DNA from 2 places in the Bradyrhizobium sp. CCBAU 21365 genome. Region 1 is predicted to be linked to the other one. Evidence: riboswitches for the same ligand, from Rfam matches in the RefSeq annotation. Region 1 holds a riboswitch; the other holds the start of a gene.
What was found. Region 1 has a riboswitch for ZMP and ZTP ahead of XI02_RS26300 (bifunctional methylenetetrahydrofolate dehydrogenase/methenyltetrahydrofolate cyclohydrolase). Riboswitches for the same ligand answer to the same signal wherever they lie in the genome.

Region 1 (4,206 bases):
AATTGCCGCAACATTGCGCGACGACAAGTCGCGTGCGGGGAACACATGGCGGCGTTGGCCGCGGTCCGAGGCGGATGACTTCGGGATGCCCCTCAGCCGAGCTGCGCCCGCCCCTGCTCCGCCGGCCGCATGTGGATCAGCGCGTCGAGCACGAGGACAAGAACGGGGCGCTGCTCGTCGTTGACCAGCTCCGTCTTGAAGATCACGACGGCGTCGCGCCGCTCAGGCCTGATGGTGATCTTCTGGATCCGGGATTGGCCGGTGAGCGTGGCGCCGGGCCGAACCGGGCTCGGCAGGCGAATCTCGAAGCTCCGCCCGACGATCCCCGCCACCTTGGTCCAGATCGCCTCCACGACGAGCCGCTGATAGATCGCAATGGTGTTGAAGCCGCTTGCGATCAGGCCGCCGAACGGGCCGGCCGCAGCCGCGACGGGATCGGTATGGATCGGCACCGGATCATATTTCCCGGCGAACTCCAGGATCTCGGCCTCGCCGATCGTGTAGCTGCCAAGCTCGAACGTCTGGCCCTCGGTGAGATCTTCCGCATACAGCATCGCGCGCCTCCATCTGTCGCGCGATGCTAGACGAACGGTGCGGGCTTTCCATTACCCCGGACGTCATGAAACTTCGCGCGATACGCGAGCAACACCGCCGCGCGCATATCGCCGCAGGCATCCCGCGCTATTGCAGCCGGGCCGCCCTCGCCTTTGCGGCCTTCACCGTGTTCTCCATCAGGCAGGCGATCGTCATCGGGCCGACGCCGCGCGGCACCGGCGTGATCGCGCCGGCGACCTGCACCGCCTCGTCGAACGAGACGTCGCCGCACACCGCATAGCCGCCGTCCGGCTTCTCGACGCGCGTGGTGCCGACGTCGATGACGATGGCCTGCGGCTTGATCCAGTCGCCGCGCACGAGGCCGGCCTTGCCCACCGCGCTCACCAGGATGTCGGCCTCGCGGCAGATCCTGCTGATGCCGCGGGTGTGGATATGAGTCTGGGTCACGGTCGCGTGCTCCTGCAGCAGCAGCGCGGCCATCGGCTTGCCGACGATGTTGGAGCTGCCGATCACCACGGCATGCGCGCCGGTGAGGTCCGACAGGGTCGATTTGATCAGCCGGAGACAGCCCAGCGGCGTGCACGGCACCAGCGCATCGTCGCCGTGAAACAGCCGGCCGGCGTTCAGGGCATGCAGGCCGTCGACATCCTTGGCGGGATCGACCGCCGCCATCACGCGCAAGGCGTCGATATGCGCCGGCAACGGCAGTTGCACGAGGATGCCGTCGATGTCGTCGCGCGCATTGAGCGTCTCCACTCTGGCAAGCAGATCGGCCTCGCTGGCATCATCCGGCAGGCGTGCGACCTCGCCGCGCAGGCCGAGCCGTTCGGCCATCCTGACCTTGCTCTGCACATAGATCTGGCTCGCCGGGTCGCAGCCGACCAGCACGACCGCAAGCCCCGGCGCGCGGGGCAGCCGGTCGAGTTCGCCAGAAATCTTGTCGATGACAATTTGGGCATGTGCATGCCCATCGAGAATGTTCGCCGTCATGGCACCTCCGTTTCGAAGCGGTGCCCAGGCGCGCGGCGTTCAGTCTCTGCGCTCCCCGATGGTGGTCCATCCAAGCGCCAGTCGCGCAGATGGCGTCGTCATAGCCACCCCGCCGGGCAAAGGCAATTCACGCTCTCCCCGCGGGTCGAACGGCGACGAATTGCCCCCACTTTTTTGCCGGTGGATCGGTGCCGGGCGGGTCACCTCTGGGGGTAGGATTCGGGCAAGACTTGCGTTAAGTCTCGGCGCTTGCCGGGCTTTTCCGATCCCCGGCGCCATCCTTCCGGTCATCACGCCATTTCGGACATTTTCGACATGAAACATATCATCCTCGCGCTGGCGCTCTTCTGCCCGGCTGCCGCGCTTGCCCAAGGCACCACGCCGGCCCCCGCCGACGCCGACAAGCCGGCGGCGACCTCGCAGCCGATGGTCGGCGACAAGCCGCTGGTCCAGGTCGGCAAGAAGTCGGCCGCCAAGAAGGGCGAGAAGCCTGCCGCGCCCGACAAGCCGCAATCGGTCGCCCAGAAGCTTCAGGCCTGTCAGGACATCGACGACGCCACCAAGGAACGGCTGATCTGCTACGACGAGATCTTCAAGCCGCAGCCGAAGCCGAAGGCCGCCCCGGCCAAGGGCGTCAACGATTGCCGCTTCGTGAAGGAGGAGGACGAGCGGCTGACCTGCTATAACGGCTTCGCGGACAAGATTCCGCGCCTGCCGCGCTAAAGGTAGCGGGCGGCGCTCGGACGCCGTCGCGGATCCGGCCACCCGCCTGATCCCGGACATGAAAATGCCGCCGCAAGTGCTTGCGGCGGCGGATCGATTGCCGGCTGCGGGCGGCCTTTCTTACCAAGTACCGAAGCCACCGAAGAAGCCCATGCGCTGCTGCTGCGCGACGCGGTAGGGCTGATACATGCCGGGCTGTGCCAGCCGCATCGGCTGCTGGGGATGGGCATGGTAGCGCGCGACCTTACGCTTCTTCGGCGCCTGAGGCTGGGCCTGCGCGGGCTGCTCGGCCGGCTTTGTCTCGGCCGCGACCTTCTGCGCGTCAGCCTTCTCCGGCGGAATGAACTGGGCGAACGTATTGCGGACGCGGGCTTGCGCCGACGCGTCGCCCGTAGCCGACGGCATGGCCGCGGCAACCGCGTTGACCTGCGCCGGAACGATGGTCGGCAAATTGGTGTCGTAGACCACCCGCTCGGGCAATTTCTGGATCGACTTGATGCGCACCATGGTCTTGTCGACGCCCGGCGACGACAGGCCCTGGTTCTGGCCGCCGACCACGGCCTCCTGCGGCACGATGACATTGACGACGAAGAGCAGCGCGAGCAGCACGCCACCAACGAACAGGAAATAACGCGCCACAGGCATTTTGGTAGCTCCCCCCGCGCTGCGGGCGCGGTTCATCTCGGCGCGACGACATAAGTCATCGCGCGGGCGATTTCATCGTCTGCGCATGATCACCCGGACGCTGTCCGCGCTGCCGGTCGCTCACTAACGGCTGGTTTATTAGTTAGTTCCTGTCCGGCCGTTACGGTTCACCCGACAAGTCAATTCGCGGTCACTTTTTCGAGATGCCGGGAATTAGAGGCGGCTCGCGGTCACGACCGAACATTTCGCCTTGTTTGCGTTAACATTGACGAATCCGACCAACATCCGCGAATAAGTTTTGCGGCTTTTCATGGCGATGGTGTCGGAGATCAGCCGCTTGCGCTCGGTCAGCGGCCGACCGTCCCGGCGGATGAAGGCGCAGGCGATCTCGATGTCCTTGACCGCGAAATCGTTGGCATTGCGCAGCGTCAGGGTGACGAGCGCCTTCGAACCCAGCCCGCCGCGCCGCCACGATTGCGAGGCGATCCGCAGCTTGTCCAGCGGCGACCTTTCAGCGCCAGGCCCGGACGGCCTGGCCTCCTCTGTCCCCTGTGGGGCGGTGGCCACGCCGACAGTGGTCGGCTCGTCCGCCGGTGCGGCCAGCGCATCCCTCGCGGCCTGATTTGTGATTTGGGCCGGTTGCGCGCCGGTCGAGGCATTCTGCGCGGTGCGGACCATGGAGGAAGACACCGGCCAGACATCCTGGTCTCCGGCGTCGCTCGGCTCGGGGAGCATGAACCAGGCGGCGATCCCGGCGAGCGCGATCAGCGGCAGTAGCAGGCCGGCGTAGAAGCCCCCCTCACCGAGACGTCCGGCGGCCAACCTCCGAAACGACGCCAAGCCGATCCGCATCGTCGTGCCCTCACCCTGGCGGCCTGATCGGGCCGCCCCCACACAGAGAGGAAGCCGCACCGTGCGACTTCCGGGTCGGCCGCAGGTCGAGCGGCCACGCAAAGACAATCGCTGATGGCCGCAATGGTTTCATTCCGGGACGGTAATCTTGCGGCCGGCAGCACGGAGGGATGGTCTCACGGCCGGCCGCTCGCTAAGTTCGCGCCGCCCGAGAGCGAGTGCCGCGCGCCGAAGCGGCGCGAGAACAACAAGGAGATCGCAATGCCTGTCGTCACCTGGGACCACGTCCACCTGCGCAGTCCCGATCCCGAGGCCACCGCGACCTGGCTGCGCGACATTCTCGGCGGCGAGATCATCCGCGGCCCCGGCCGCATCGACGTCCAGCTCGGCGGCGCCAAGGTGTTCATTGCCGAGGTGACCCAGGGCGACGGCGTCAACGCC
Region 2 (4,206 bases), 520 kb from region 1:
GATCGCGGCCGTTGCCGATGTCGCCGCCAAGACGCTGGAGCTGCAGCAGAGCAAGATCCAATGGTTGAACAATGCGCGTTCCGACTTTCCCGATCTCGACAGCGTTGCCGCTACGGTCATGACGCCGGGACTGTGCATCGCCTTTCGCAGCAATAGCGGCGAGATCAGCCAACGCTTCTGCGGCGGCGCGCAAGCCGATCAGGCCGCGCCGCCGCTGGCCTTCGCGGCGCTCTATCGCCGCCTGTTCGATCCCGGCCGCGAGACTGTACGGCAGGTGGTTTCGCGCGGCAACGCCGTCGGCGAGGCTGTGGCCTGGATCGATCCGGCGGTGCCGACCGCCGAGGCCTGGCACGATGCCGGCCGGCTGATGGCGGTGTTCATGATCGCGCTGCCGCTGCTCTGCGCCCTGGTCTATGCGGCGCTGGCGCGCGCGCTGCGTCCGACGCGGCAGATCCGCGACGGGCTCGAACGGATCGCCGCAGGCGACCTCGCCGCGCGCCTGCCGCCGTTCGATCTCGCCGAACTGTCGGCGATCGGCGACGTCTTCAACCAGCTCGCCGAGCGCCTCGCTGCCGCGCTCTCCGACCGCAACGCGCTGACGCAGAAACTGATCCTGGTGCAGGACGAGGAACGCCGGCACCTCGCGCGCGAGCTGCATGACGAATTCGGGCAGTCGCTGGCCGCCATCCGTGCGCTCGCCGCCTCGGCGCGCCAGACCGCGGCCGCGGATTGCCCGCCTTTGCTCGCCGAATGCGACGGCATCGCGCGGACCGCGACCGGCATGATGGAGACGCTGCGCGGCGCCCTCTTCCGGCTCCGCCCGCCCGATGTCGACGAACTCGGACTTGCGGCCAGCCTCGAAGGCCTGGTCGCTAGCTGGAACGGCCGCAGCCGGGGACAGCCGCGGTTCGAGATCACCATATCGGGATCGTTCGAGCGCCTTGCCGCCTCCGTCGGCGCCAACCTCTACCGCATCGTGCAGGAGGCGCTCACCAACGCCGCCAAGCATGCCGGCGCCACGCGCGTGATGCTGCGGCTTGAGATGCGCGAGGCGGCGCCCGGCGGCGGGGACAGCGCGATCGTGCTCGCGATCGACGATGACGGCCAGCCCGGCGATCTACAAGGCGATCCCCAGCTCAAGTCCGGCCTCGGCCTGCTCGGCATGCGCGAACGGGTCGCCGCGCTGGGCGGGCGGCTCAGCTTCGAGACCGGACAGCCCAGCGGCTCATCGCTCCGCGTCATCGTTCCCGTCGCGGCCAGCCGAGAGGCCGCACCGGTGGAGCGCGCGGCATGAGCCATGCGGCGCGAACCATCATGCTGGTTGACGACCACGCCGTCGTTCGGGAGGGCTACCGGGCGATGCTGCAGAAGCAGCCGGACCTCTGCGTCGTCGCCGAAGCCTCCGACGGCGTCGAGGCCTACCGCCTCTACAAGGAGACCGGGCCCGACCTCGTCATCATGGACCTGTCGATGCCCGGCATCGGCGGCATCGAGGCCATCCGCCGCCTCCGGCAGTGGGACAGGCGCGCAAAAATCCTGGTGTTCACCATGCACCAGAACGCGGCCTTTGCCGTGCAGGCGATCCGCGCCGGCGCGAGCGGCTATGTCACCAAGACCAGCCCGCCGGAGACGCTGGTGCACGCCGTGATGGATGCGCTGTCGGGCAAGATCGCGATCAGCCCGGATATCGACCACGAGCTCGCGCTCAGCCACCTTGCCGGCGAGAGGAAGGCTGCCGACCTCCTGACCGCGCGGGAATTCGAGGTGCTGCGGATGCTGCTCGCGGAGAACACCACCGAGGAGATCGCCGAGGCGCTGCACCTCAGCCCCAAGACGGTCGCGAACCTGCATTCCCTGATCAAGGACAAGCTCGGCGTCGGCACCGATATCGAGTTGGTCCGCCTCGCGCTGCGGCAAGGCATCCTGACGCAGCTCGATCTCGGCGAACGCTGAGCCCGCGGCGGCGGCAGCGACCAACTCTTGCGAGCGCGCCGGGGATTGGATAACCTTCTGCTCGCGATGAGCTCCGCAGGCTCATTCGCCCCTCGCGCGACTGGCGAGCTTACGTGGAATTGACCACGGTGAAGCGCGAAGGGTTCTAGCGCCGTTCGCCTGGGCACCCGTTCAGCTGATGATCCAGCGTCTTAGGGAGCCCGGACCATGCCGTCATTCCGCAATGAACTCCACCTCAACGATTCGGAAGTTGCCCTTGCGCTCGAGGGCGAAGAGCGCCGCCAGCAAGACGGCGTCGAGCTGATTCCGTCGGAAAATTACACCTATCCCGAGGTTCTCGAGCTGCTCGGGTCGGTGTTCACCAACAAGTATTCCGAGGGCTATCCGGGGCGCCGCTATTACGGCGGCCAGGAATTTACCGACCAGATAGAGAACCTTGCCCGACAGCGAGCTTGCGCGCTGTTCCGCGCCGAACATGCCAACGTTCAGCCTCTGTCCGGGTCGCCAATGAACCAGGCCGTGTATCTCGGCCTGCTGCAGCCCGGCGATACGATATTGGCGATGGACCTGTCACACGGCGGCCATCTCACCCATGGCGCGCCCGTGTCGCACATGGGGCGGCTCTTCAACTTCGCCCGCTACAAGACGCAGCCGTCAAACGGCGGCGCCATCGATTTCGATGGGCTCCGCGCCATGGCCCGGCACGTCCGTCCGAAGCTGGTGCTGTGCGGCTACAGCTCCTATCCGCGCGATCTGGATTATGCGTCCTTCAAGAGTATCGCCGATGAGGTGGGTGCACTGACCATGGCCGACGTCAGCCATTACGGCGGCCTGATCGCCGGCAACGCCTTGCGCAATCCGCTCGATGCGGGCTTCGACGTGATGACGACGACATCGCACAAGACGCTTCGCGGACCGCGCGGCGGCATCGTTCTTTGTCGCCGGGAGTTCGCCGGCAAGATCGACGCGTCGGTGTTCCCGGGATTGCAGGGAGGTCCGCACATGAACGTTGTGGCCGGAACCGCGGTCACGCTGAAGAAGGCATCGACATCCGATTTTCAGGCCTATGCAGGGCTGGTCATCCGTAACGCGAAGGTCCTGGCCGAAGCGTTGATGGAACGCGGCATGACCTTGATCACCGGCGGAACCGACAATCACATGATGGTCGTGGATACGGTGGCCAGCGTCGGCCTGGACGGCGGCGCGGCCGAGAACATCCTCGACGCCGTCGGGATCACCGCAAACAAGCAGATCATTCCCGACGATCCGCGTCCGCCGCTCAAGCCGAGCGGCATTCGCCTCGGGACGCCGGCGGCGACCACGCGCGGCATGGGCGAGCCCGAAATGCGCCTCATCGCCGAGCTCATTGCGGGATCCCTCCGGTCGAAGGGAGATGCAGCGGTCGTCAAGCGACTGAGGTCGAACAGCGTCGAGATGTGCCGCGCTTTCCCCGTTCCGGGGATCGCACCGCCCTCATAGGCGGCCAAGCCGCGTTCCTGTTCCGCGTTCGTCGCGTCGCTCGTCCGGGTGTGCAGTCTGCATGGGCACGTCATGAAGGTTCCCCGGGAACGACCGGAACGGAAATTGATGCTGTTCGTTGGACCGCATGATCTCGAAGACGGAGCGTCGAACACCGTGACCCGGAAAACCTTGCAAGCACGCTCGGAGCAGGCGCTCGTCGTCATCATTCTCAGCACCGGTGCGCTGATCGGTTACCTCGGCCTGGCACTGTCCAGGCTGTGAGAGCTACGCCCGGCGGGCACCAAGCCGCCGGGAGGCGTCAACAAGCCGCTTGGTGTGCCGAAAACGCGCGCGCGCGTGCCACTGAGTTGCCCGACGCGGCAAGCCAAGCACCGCAGCAAAAATATAGGGTGAAAAGAGCAAGGCTCGGACATATCATGTCGCGAGAATGCGAATGTTTGACGCACAAGCGACAACACCCGCCGTCGTCCCGGCGAAGGCCGGCAACTGTTATGTTGGTTTGGTCTGCAGGTACGGCTTTCGGTCTCGCATCATGGCATTGAGGACCGTGAGCAGCTTCCTGGCGACGGCGATGAGGGCGAGTTTGGCTGGTTTTCCGGCCTGTCGCAGTCGTGCATAGAAGGCCTTGAACGGATCAGCTCTGCGAACTGCGTTGAGGGCCGCCATATAAAGGGCGTCACGAACGCGCTTTCGGCCGCCCGCAATCTTGCGCTTGCCGCGGAAGGTGCCGCTGTCGACGTTGAAGGGAGCAAGGCCAGCGAGCGCTGCGAG

Region 2: another riboswitch for ZMP and ZTP. It lies ahead of glyA (serine hydroxymethyltransferase); the one in region 1 lies ahead of XI02_RS26300 (bifunctional methylenetetrahydrofolate dehydrogenase/methenyltetrahydrofolate cyclohydrolase).

The regions. Positions count from the first base shown of each region.
Region 1 is NZ_CP030036.1:5,612,915-5,617,120, forward strand. Features, by position in the region: gene XI02_RS26295 (MaoC/PaaZ C-terminal domain-containing protein) at 93-554, opposite strand; gene XI02_RS26300 (bifunctional methylenetetrahydrofolate dehydrogenase/methenyltetrahydrofolate cyclohydrolase) at 682-1,545, opposite strand; ZMP/ZTP riboswitch at 1,561-1,640, opposite strand; gene XI02_RS26305 (hypothetical protein) at 1,861-2,268, shown strand; gene XI02_RS26310 (hypothetical protein) at 2,389-2,913, opposite strand; gene XI02_RS26315 (hypothetical protein) at 3,127-3,765, opposite strand; gene XI02_RS26320 (VOC family protein) at 4,027-4,206, shown strand, end outside.
Region 2 is NZ_CP030036.1:5,088,970-5,093,175, forward strand. Features, by position in the region: gene XI02_RS23405 (sensor histidine kinase) at 1-1,294, shown strand, start outside; gene XI02_RS23410 (response regulator transcription factor) at 1,291-1,953, shown strand; ZMP/ZTP riboswitch at 2,040-2,125, shown strand; gene glyA (serine hydroxymethyltransferase) at 2,161-3,432, shown strand; gene XI02_RS23420 (hypothetical protein) at 3,541-3,696, shown strand; gene XI02_RS23425 (IS110 family transposase) at 3,925-4,206, opposite strand, start outside.